2 linked regions of the Bdellovibrio bacteriovorus str. Tiberius genome follow. The protein of the gene in region 2 interacts with the protein of the main gene of each other region in a pairwise test. Links are inferred from orthologs where the notes say so. Each region holds a gene or a part of one and is shown on either strand. Other genes may lie near its edges.

Region 1 (5,330 bases), 280 kb from region 2 along the record:
ACCACCACCGTCAAACGACGGCTGGAAGCGCCTTCACACAGCTTCACAATCTTGGTGATATGTTCTGGAAAGTTTTGAACGGATTTAAGGGCTTCCCCGGCCTTCACCGAATAACGCAGCGGAAACTGCGCCATCCATTTTTTGAAGGCTTTGGATTTACGAGGCAGGATCTCGTCGTAGATCAACAACAGCTCTTCCCCCAGGTCAGCGGGACGAGGCAGTTCCGTAGTGAAGAGCAGTGCGCTTTTTTTCATTATTTTTCTTCTGACAGGTGGGCTTTGGCTTTGCCGTAGGAATCAGAGATTGCATCCCACGCTTTGCTCATGCCGTTTTTCATTTCGCCCCAGGCTTTGCCTGAGCTTTTTTTCATCTTCGCCAGATCTTTCTTCATTTCTTCCTGCTTTTTTTCCAAAGCTTTGATCTGGTCGTTGTACTCGGCTTTTGCTTCGCCGGATTTCTTGGAGGCAGCTTCTTTCATCTCGGCGATCTCTTTTTTCATTTTCGCCAGATTTTCTTCCATGTCTTTTTGGAACTGCTCTTTTTGTTCTTTGGTGTAATCAGCCGCAGCGGTCGCTGCTTCAGCGGTTTTGGTTTTCACTTCGTCAGCGGAAGTGGCAAAGGACTGGGATACCAGGGACAACACTACAAAAGCAGCAGCAATAGGACGCATAAAAGGTCTCCTTACGACGGAGACCAGTTTACAACGGGGCCTTATTTTACTTCAACAATATTGAGCTGATGCTGCTCGGCCTTGACGCTGACAGGCTTCTGATGTTTCAGACTTTCTTCCAGCTTTTTGCGGTAGGTCTCAAAGTTGATGACATCACGATCCAGATAATAGGTTCCGGCAGTTTTCACAAAGACCACCAGCAGCCCGTTGCCATCGGCACGGATGCTTTTTACGGTGTCTGCGGTGATGGTGGAGTGTTCACTTGCGACCAGACGGATCGACGGACCTGCCTGCGCAAGATTCAAGCCTGTAAAAACGGGTGCCACGAAAGCCACCACAACAAGCCATCTCATAAATCCTCCCTGTGAATAATTGAGACCTTCTTATATCTTAGCCAAGGTCCCCAGCGAAGACTAGAGCTTTTACCCTTGCAGGCTTGATATAAAACACCGGGATGGATCTATTTTGGACGCCTCCCGAAGGAGTTAAACCAGGTTCCAGTTGATTTCGCCAATACCCTTGGATTTCAGATAGGCATTGGTTTTGGAGAAAGGCTTGGTCCCAAAGAACCCGCGGTGAGCGGACAACGGCGACGGATGCACGGCCTCAAGCACCAGATGTTTTTTGCGATCCACGAAGGACGCTTTTTTCTGCGCGTAAGAACCCCACAGGATGAACACCAGATTTTCTTTTTCCTCGTTCAGCACGTGGATGATCTTGTCGGTGAACTCTTCCCAGCCTTTACCCTGATGGGCAGCAGCTTTGCCGTCCTCGACTGTCAGCACAGCATTCAGCAACAGAACACCTTCCTGGGCCCACTTAGTCAGTGAACCGCTTTGCGGAATGGTCGCACCCACGTCGTCGTGAAGCTCTTTAAAGATGTTTCTAAGCGACGGCGGAAAACGAACGCCGTCTTGTACAGAAAAACAAAGTCCATGCGCCTGGCCGGGGCCGTGATAAGGATCCTGCCCGACGATCACCACTTTCACTTTGTCAAAAGGAGTCAGATTCATCGCAGCGAAATAGTCATCACCACACGGATAAATTGTCTTACCCGCTTTGTATTCAGCAGATAAAAATTTATTCAGCTTCTGCATGCGCTCGGTTTCAAATTCGAGGTGAAGATGCTGCTTCCAAGATGAGTTTAGTTTGATTTCTGAGTTAATATTTTCCATCTCAATCTGACACAAGTCCTTGGTCCAGCTTCGGGATTCTAATGCAAACCTATTCGATTTCAAATTATTTTTTCGGTGCCAGTTTTCTTGACCAGACAAAATTCGACCCCATTGTTACACTATAACTACGAGGAAAAGGAGGCCGCCTATGACGACCCTTCTCAACCCCACCATTGAGCTTATTGAGCAAAATCCTGAGGTTAAGTCCTTTATCTACCAGCAGATCGCAGAGTTTGAACACTTTGTGACTCCACAGACTGTGGTTGCGGTAGTCGCCCGGGATCCCCGAAAACTTGCGCTCCAGTATGAAACAGACGGGCGCGAATTCACCCGCGAGGGCCTGAAGAAACTGTATCGTATTGCCATCGTCTTAAACGAGGGCGGCGCGAAGGCAGAGGCCGAAGGCGTCCACGAGGACATCTTTGAAGCCATTAGGCTTGCCAAAGACAACCTTATGCAAAAGTTAGTTGCGATTCAGGATTCTGTCGTCAGTCAGCAGGACCGAATCATCGAAATCAATCATTACTTGCAACATCCGGTTCTTCATTAAGATAATGGGGCTTCAGCAAGGAGGCCCCACAAACACATCAGAAAAATTTTCCCATCATAATCAGGGAAAGATTCTGTACCAGTGTTTTTGTATCCATGAAATAGTTCGGATAACTCATTTCTAGTTTTTTCAAATCTCCCGTATTTACCAAAACCACATTGATCAATGTGTCTTCAAAGTATTTTCTTTCAAGATCCAAATACGCCTGGACGGCGGCATCAAACTGACTCGCGCCATAAGTTTCGAGCGAGATTGTGTTCTCCCGCGAATTAAGCAGAATTAAACTATAGTGACCTTTTCTACCCTTCGAAGAACTCTTTGAAATCGTTTTATAAGCAGCAGTGTATACGCTGAGGTTTTCGATCACGTGCAGCTCACGGATTTCCTTTTGAACTTTCTCTATCAGTTCAAGCTTTGACATTTCCTTATGAGCTTTTAGAATCGGCTTACTTTCCTTGATCGCAAACACTGAACTCAGTAAAGCGAAAAACTCCAACCACCTGCGATTGCCTTGTCCCGACTTGAACGAACTGTTCTGAAGAGTTCCAAACACCTCGACACCCGTCGCCCAGATATGCTGCAACTGGGATCTGAATTGCAATTCCAAAAAAAGACTCGGGGTCTTAGACAATTTGTAAACCAAGTGAATGCTTCGGTAACCATCCGGCTTTGGGTTTTCAATATAGTCATCAAGAGAAAACAGCGCATGCTTAGACTTGGATCTCTTGTACAAACCGAGCAACTCATACACTTCTTCGGTAGATTCCAAAATCGCTCTTAAGCCGCCAATATCCTGCATGGCGGATAATCTCATTGTTTTGTGATTGGAAAGCTTAAGCAGGATGGAAGGCGTTCTTTTCAACCGTTGTGCAGCAATCGCTCGATCGCTGATTTTCTGAATTCGCTGTCGCAGTACCGCCGCAAAAGAATCCAAGGGAATCGCATGATAGGCGCGCCAACTTGATAGCACTTCCAAAGCACTTGCAATTTCCTCATCCGAGCCGGATTTGCTCTTTAGTAGTTCGCCCGCTCGATCAATTTTTGCTTTGCTATACTCGAGTTCAACAGATCCCACAAAATTCCATTTTTTAAGAGTTTAAATCTGTAAGTTGTTGATTTTACTATAACTCGACTTTAGCTCAAACTCTAGAGCAATCTCTATAAATTAGCTATTTTTAAGAATTTAAACGTGTAAGTTGTTGATTTTGCTTATCTTTGAATTTTCATCTCTACTCCTCGTCAACCAGCACTGCCCTGCCCGCAAAATCAATCAATCCTTGCAACATGCAATTCCCAATTAAGATAATGGGGCTTCTGCAAGGAGGCCCTGATGTTCAATCCCAATATGCCTTACCGCAGCGTTGGCCGTTGCGGTCTTAAAATCGGCACCTATTCTCTGGGTGGATGGACCACCTTTGGTGGCACCATCAAAGACTTCACTTCCGTTCGCAGCATTCTGCGCCTGGCTTACGAAGCCGGAATCAATTTCTTCGACATCGCCGACATTTATGCCAAAGGCGAATCCGAACGCATCATGGGCGGAGCTTTAAAAGATTTCCCGCGCCACGAGCTGGTGATTTCCTCGAAAGTCTTCTGGCCGATGAGTGAAGACATCAACGACAAGGGACTTTCCCGCAAACACATTCTGGAATCCGTGAACAAGTCATTGCAACGAATCGGCACGGACTATCTGGATATTTATTTCTGCCACCGCTATGACCCGGAAACCCCGGTGGAAGAAACCGTGCGCATCATGGATGACCTCATTCATCACGGAAAGATTCTGTACTGGGGGACCAGCGAATGGACCGCCGAGCAAATTCAGGAAGCCATGGATGTCTGCGACAAGGGCGGATACTACAAACCGCAAGTCGAACAACCCCAGTACAATCTGTTAGTGCGCGACAAGTTTGAAACCAACGTGCAACCCAAAGCCCAACAACACGGCATGGGCCTGGTCACCTGGTCTCCGTTAGCATCTGGCATGCTGACCGGAAAATACGACAAAGGCGTCAGCGAAGGCCGCCTGTCGCGTATCGACTGGCTGAAGGACACCTTCTATACCGAAAAGAACAGTCAGCGCGTGTGGGAACTTAAAGGCATCGCCGACAAACTGGAATGCAGCCGCACGCAGTTGGCACTGGCTTGGACCGCCGCCCAACCGGGCGTCAGCAGCGTGATCTTAGGTGCGACCAGCATCGAACAGTTGCAGGAAAACCTTGGGGCCTTAAAAGTCGAAATCACACCCGAGATCGACAAAGACATTAAAAAGATTTTCGCTTACTAATGAGACACACCCAAAGGCTGCCGGAAATATTCCCGCAGCCTTTTTCCTTCACTGCTATTTGACTGTACCCGCCCTGATAGATCATCGAAAATGAAAAATCTAAATGCCCCCTCGAGGAGTCTTGATTGAAAGAAACAGTTCTCATCGCCCTGCTGACGTTAGCTCTAACCTCTTGTTCAAATGTACCAACACGCGAAGAGCGCTTAGAGGCTACGGAAAAAGCAACAAATCGCACTCTTGATCGAAATCAGGCCCTTTTCCAAGAATGCATTCAAGATGCAGTAAAGAGATCGCCGGGCCTGGATGGAGGGGCAACGCTTGTTTGGATTCAAAATGAAGATGGTTTTGTTAAAAATCCGCGTGTTCGCGATATGAACTTCAAGGACCCTGCATTTGAGGACTGCATTATCTCCAAAATCAAGGCGATGAAGTTCCCGCCCTCCGCGGAAGACTCCCGAACCAAGGTCAGCCTAGAACTAATCGTTAAATAAGCATGGAAAGACTTTAGACATAGTGGGAACCACGGCATCTTGCAACAGCAAAAAATGGGGCCAATGGCCCCATTCTAAAGCTATCTTTAGCCGTTACTAAGCATTACGGTACAATTAAAAAGACCATACTTCCTTGGACGCCATCATAGCCATCCGC
Region 2 (5,659 bases):
AAGGGATAGTTGCCGCTTTCAATGTAAGAGGCACCCAAACGGAGGTGAAGTTCAGCTTTTTGTTTTTCCTGTGCCGAGCGGCTGGCACAACCCAGCATGGTCAGGGCGCACAGAGCGAGAATCCATTTACGCATGCTAAAAAGGTATCATTAGAGGACTAAGAGTCAACCCTGAGTTCCGCAATAGTTTCCACATGATCCGTCTGCGGGAACATCTCGAAAGTTTGCACCCGGTCGAGTTTGTACTTGATGCCCATTTTCTGCGTCTGAGCAAAGAACCAGTTAAGATCCCGCGCCAAAGACACTGGGTGGCAGCTGATGTAGATGATCTTGCGTGGCTGGGCGGCGGCGAGGGTCTGCATGGTGTATTCGGAAGCTCCGGCCCGAGGTGGATCCAGGACCACCAGATCGTCTTTACCGATGCTGGCTCGGCGCATGTAGGTTTCCACGTCCGACATGAAGTAGGTCATGCGCTTGTCGGTGATTTTGGAGCGGGCGCGCTCAACGAGCTTCGGATTCAGCTCGACACCAATGATTTCGGATTCGCTGTACTTTGCAGCCAGAGGGAAGGTGAAGTTCCCGGCACCGGCATACAGGTCATAAACTTTTTTGTACGGACCGTCGCCCGCCCAGTCCAAAGCCGTGCGCAGCAGGTCTTCGTTCTGAAAGCGGTTCACTTGAGAAAAACCAATGCCGTCGTCGTCGTCGGTGATCAGGCCATAGCGCACGTCGCCCTCTTCGGCGATGTACATCTCAAGACGCTGAAGATCTTTCGCATTTTTCTTTTCGGCCCAGGCTTTCACCTCGGCAAATTTGTCGGTCAGGGTTTCTTCCGTGATCAGGCAGTCCATCGTTTCCACGATTTGGTGGGAATTGCGCGCAAAGAAACCGAAGCGGCCGTTTTTGAATTTCGGCTGAATACGGTTGCGATAGCGCAGCACACGCGGACTTGGCTGGATCGGCAGATAATTGAATTCCAGATCGCGGTTGAATTTCCTGATCGTTTCCAGAACCAGCGTGTGTTTTTGACGGCGCTGTTCTTCCTCGGTGATGTGCTGCCAGTTGCAGCCGCCACAAGTATGCGCCACCGGGCATGGTGATTCACGGCGATGAGGGCTGGCGGAAAGAACCTCCACCACACGGGCTTCCATGAAGTTCTTTTTGACCAGAGTGATCTCGGCCAGAACCTCTTCATTGGGCGCTGCTTGAGGAACGAAGACAACCATGCCCTCGTGTCGTGCGACTCCAGCACCGCCAATGGCGAGTTTTTCTATATTCAATTTGATCTTGGAACCAAGAAGGGGAGCTTTCGCTCCCCTTTGGTTTGATTTCGCAGACATTTAATTATCGCAATTTCAAAATTGGATCTGAAAACGACTATGCGTTGCAGATCTCGTGTTTTTCGAAGAACAAAGCCAATTCACGAGCAGCAGACTCTGGAGAGTCAGAACCGTGAACTGCGTTTTCACCAACGTTGTCGCCGAATTTCGCGCGAACTGTGCCAGCGTTAGCTTTTTTAGGGTCAGTAGCGCCCATGATTTCGCGGTTTTTCAAAACTGCGCCTTCACCTTGAAGACACATCAACATAACCGGACCGGAAGTCATGAAGGACACAAGCTCACCGAAGAATGGACGAGCTTTGTGTTCAGCGTAGAACTCTTCAGCTTTTGCAGTTGTAAGAACGGTGATTTTCGCAGCAGCGATTTTCAAGCCGTTAGCTTCGAACATGCTCACGATATCGCCGATAGCGTTTTTCTTCATGGCATTTGGTTTGATGATAGAGAATGTTTGTTCGATAGACATGATGTCTCCTTGTTTATTAATGACAAACTGTTTTAGTAATCTCAAAGAACCTAGGAGTTTTAACGAATTGAGTGACACATGTCCACTCTTGGTTTCCTTGGTTTGCGGTGTTCACAACCAGTTTTGTCTGAACGGCCAGATCGTGACCTTCGGACGGGGTGGTGAAGTTCTGGTAGGTGATCTGATAGCTTTCGCGGTTCTGCCAAAGATTCAGAGTGAACTCGACATCTTCGGTGGTCATGATCTGGATTTCATCAACACGGCCGGCGAATGCAGGACTGGCTGCCAACAAGGCAAAAACCAATAATTTCTTCATCTTAGATCTCCTGAGTGGCCCTTAAATAGAGGCCGGGAGGGGGCGCTGTCAATGGAAAATTGCCGCAGGGGGCTATGAGCTCTTCTATATTCGAACTGAATCCTGGGATAGCGTTTTTTCCATGATCGAAGTGCCCCACAGCCCGGACCCGGGCCCCCGTCTTTAGAATCTGATCTTGAACGAAAAGCCCAGACTGAGAGGGAAGAAGCTTCCGTCTTCATCATCGCCCCCATTCAGGCACTTCTTCAATGACAGGCACAAGCCTTCTGGCAAAAAGAAACCCATTTCAAAACGGTCCGGGCTTTCCGGGTCGTTGATCGATGAATTGATATTGTCCACGATGTTCAGGGACTGCAGGATGGTTTTTTCCTTTGTGAGACCCTCGATGTTGGAAGAACGAATGCGCACACGGCGAACAATGCGTTCTGCGGCGCTGCGGTCGCGTTCGCTCAGATCACGCGGAATATTTCTAAGTGTGAAATGCACAAACGTGTGCCCCCGCTGCATTTCCTGCAGCATGGAAAGATCCGACACACGCACCTGCGCGATGGTGGCTTGTTCACGGCGAACCGCCACGCGGATCATGTTGTTGGATTCCCGCGCACTTGGCAGCAAAAACAGTAAACTGGTGCGACCGCCTCGAACAAATCCCACATTCGAGTCGCGAATGGACCGGGGTGCATTGCGTGATGAATCGATCTCGGCCATAAAGTCCCACTCATCCACGGGAATCGTCATTACCACGACACTGATGGGATTGAGTTCATCAATGGCGCACAGGTCTTCTTCCAGGCGCATAAGGCTGCCGACAAGCTCTTTGGTTTTCTGGCATCCCACGCGATCACGGGTGTCGGCAGCGACCATCAATCCGCGCGCAAATGTTTCCTGCTGAAAATCCAGCGTGTTGGCCTTTGCCCCCAGGGACGTCAGCATCATTGCAAATGTCAGTAACAACTTTGATTGTTTCATCGTTATATCTGTCTGTCCCTAAGGTTAAATGGAGCGCATAAAGCTAAGCGCAAATTCCACGTTCTTTTTAATGGCATCAATTTCTTTCATCTGGGCCGAGTTGATCAGGCTTTCCACATTCTTTTGCACTTCATCGTAAATATCAGACCCCTGGCTTTGTTTGTGCGAGGAAAGGCGCTGAACCTGTTCCCAGTCCTGTTCAGTTGGCAAACCGTAACCATCCGCACCCTTCAGGAAGGCCGCTGGTTGCGAGAACATGTCGCTGATTTCAGTCAGCGCGGTCACGATTTCTTTCTGGCGGGTGGTCTCGCCACGTTTGGCGGCTTGTTTTTCTTCTTTGATCACATGCTGGGTGAGATCCGCTTTGATCGCCGCTGTCAGGAAGCGGTGAGCCCCGTTTTCAAGCAGCAGGACTGCGGCCGCTGCTTTTTTGCGGGTCTTTCCTTCCAGCTTGTTGATGCGGGAATACAGGCTGCCACGCTGGGACGCTGTCAGGCTCAGCAACTCGCGGAAGTCCTTTTGGCTGACGCCAATAGTGGCTTTCAAAACCTTGAAGCTCAGCTCATAGCGGTCACGGTAAGAATCAAACAGGTAGCCGGTGTTGATGGCCTGAGTGCGGTTGGCAAAAACGCTGTTGTCGGCAATCTTCAGACGCAACAGATCCTTTTCAAGACCAATCGGGGTCTTGGTTTGAAGATAGATCAGCTCTGGACGGAACAAGGATCCTTTCATCAGATTCAGCGATTCCACTGCGCAGTTGTTCGAGGTGAAATAGTAGCGGCCATCATACGACCAGTGTGTTTCAATGGTGCGGGTCACGAACTGACGGATTTCATCCCGGGACAAATTCATTGGCACGCTTCTAAGGTCGCGCAGTTCCGTCTTGGTGTATTCATCAATCACCTGATGCATCGGCACCAGGAACAGACGTGATGGATAATCCCCGGTCAGACCTTTCAAAGTGTTGATCTGAATGCTGTTCACAAAAGCGCGGTAAGAAAGCACCACGTGCTGATCCAGATCCTTCAGGCAATCAGGACCGACAACTTTTCTTTCCGGGGCACACATCACTAGACGGAACATGGAATGACCCCAGCCGCTCATCATGGCTTCGCCTTCGGCGGCCAAAAGATAATGAACCTGATAGATGCGGCTTGGATCAATGCTGCGAAGAGGACTGTCTTTGCCTTTAAAGTCCGGAATCACATAGTTTAGCGGCACCTGACAGCGACTGTTCGGGAATGGCGTGTGATTGAACTTGGAACGGAACAGGTGATAAAGCGAAGGACGACGGCACGCATAGTCCGGATCCATCAGGAAATATTCCATGTTCACCGGGAAGGATTCAAAGGCGCTGGTCAGTTCATAGATGTCAGGACTGCGATGTTTCATCCACGATTCATCGCTGTCAACAAAACCCGCGATCATTGTGAAATACGGATTTTGGGAATAGCTGCGATACATGTTTTCGTAAGGTCGGCATTCCGGACTTGTCTGGCTGTTTTGGCGATCGTCTTTTTCTTCTTTGCAGATACGGATCATGCGGGCTTCATCCGCATCATGAACATTCAGCTTGTCATAGGCGTGAATGGTTTCGTGAATCACGGTGGCCAGAATTTCGCGATAGAATGTTTTATGACTGCGGTTGGTGCGGGTGGCGTTGCTTTCGCCACGGCGGATTTCCGGGACGGCTTTCTGGTCAATGCGGATCTTGCCCCAGGACAGTTTTCCCATGGCATTGTCGCCGTTTTCTTTCAAGCTTTCAAAACGGACTTCCAACGGCTTTTTGAATTTGGATTTGATTGAAACCGGCAGCAGCTGTTCTGCTTGTTTCAGCAGGATTTGTGCGTTCTGTCTGAATTGTTTGTCAGAAGGTCCGTCAGTCAAAGAGTAGCTGAATGAAGCATGAGCGCTGGAAGCCATCAGCATCGCGGCGACAATCAATCCTGCTTTGTTCATTGGTCTCTCCTTGTTTCAAAATGAGACAAACCTGCCGGGACTTTGGAAAATCCAAGCCCTGCTCTGAAAGCTAATACAAATTCAGTGCCAGACTATGGGGACCTAAGTGATTGATTTGAAAATAAAAAAGGGCCACCTTGCGGCAGCCCTTTTCCAGAGAAGAGGAGGAGATAAAGCGCGAATTACATCTTCAAGATGCCTTCAGCGATCTCAAGATCGGAAGCCTGAAGTTTAGGGTTTTCAGCGCGGATTGCTTCCAAAGCTTTTTCAAGGGAAACACCACGGATCGCACCTTCAGAAGCGATCAAAGTTGCAGCGTCTTCTTTAGCTTCCAAAGCCAATTTCAAAGTCTGACCAGAGATGGAAGCAGACGTCGCTACCACACCACCCGTAGTCATCAAAGGGATCGCCAGCAGGGAATCAACAGTGGAAGTCACAGAAGCAGAGTAAACCTGAGAGATCTCAGTAGCTTGAGCCATAGTAGCGGACAACAACAATGCAACGATAACGGACTTTTTCATGGATACTCCTAAAAAGGGGTTTAATGTGTTTTTGGTTACTGGCTGGGGAGTATTGCAGCAACAGTGCCAAGGTGTCTCAGTACGGGAAATCG

What was found. Proteins that work in one complex are often made in the same cells at the same time.
Region 1: the proteins of ndk (region 2) and ung interact in binary tests that used the Escherichia coli proteins (3 or more experiments, as listed by UniProt). The link is inferred for Bdellovibrio bacteriovorus str. Tiberius from one-to-one orthologs.

The regions. Positions count from the first base shown.
Region 1 is NC_019567.1:3,622,910-3,628,239, forward strand. What follows is about bases 1-2,994. They hold ung (uracil-DNA glycosylase), read right to left. Parts: upstream 1,846-2,994; coding sequence 1,156-1,845; downstream 1-1,155. Other genes in these bases: BDT_RS17065 (3-dehydroquinate synthase family protein), read right to left, coding at 1-254; BDT_RS17070 (hypothetical protein), read right to left, coding at 254-670; BDT_RS17075 (hypothetical protein), read right to left, coding at 712-1,023; BDT_RS17085 (hypothetical protein), read left to right, coding at 1,994-2,395; BDT_RS17090 (RelA/SpoT domain-containing protein), read right to left, coding at 2,433-2,994. Also shown: more of BDT_RS17090, read right to left, coding at 2,995-3,470; BDT_RS17095 (aldo/keto reductase family protein), read left to right, coding at 3,726-4,682; BDT_RS17100 (AgmX/PglI C-terminal domain-containing protein), read left to right, coding at 4,808-5,173; BDT_RS17105 (hypothetical protein), read right to left, coding at 5,277-5,330. UniProt on the Escherichia coli protein: Excises uracil residues from the DNA which can arise as a result of misincorporation of dUMP residues by DNA polymerase or due to deamination of cytosine.
Region 2 is NC_019567.1:3,897,389-3,903,047, reverse strand. The notes cover bases 90-2,844. They hold ndk (nucleoside-diphosphate kinase), read right to left. Parts: upstream 1,803-2,844; coding sequence 1,377-1,802; downstream 90-1,376. Other genes in these bases: BDT_RS18490 (hypothetical protein), read right to left, coding at 2,281-2,844; BDT_RS18495 (hypothetical protein), read right to left, coding at 1,819-2,118; BDT_RS18505 (class I SAM-dependent RNA methyltransferase), read right to left, coding at 158-1,339; BDT_RS18510 (tetratricopeptide repeat protein), read right to left, coding at 90-134. Also shown: more of BDT_RS18510, read right to left, coding at 1-89; more of BDT_RS18490, read right to left, coding at 2,845-3,087; BDT_RS18485 (DUF7844 domain-containing protein), read right to left, coding at 3,112-5,046; BDT_RS18480 (DUF2388 domain-containing protein), read right to left, coding at 5,229-5,567. UniProt on the Escherichia coli protein: Major role in the synthesis of nucleoside triphosphates other than ATP. The ATP gamma phosphate is transferred to the NDP beta phosphate via a ping-pong mechanism, using a phosphorylated active-site intermediate.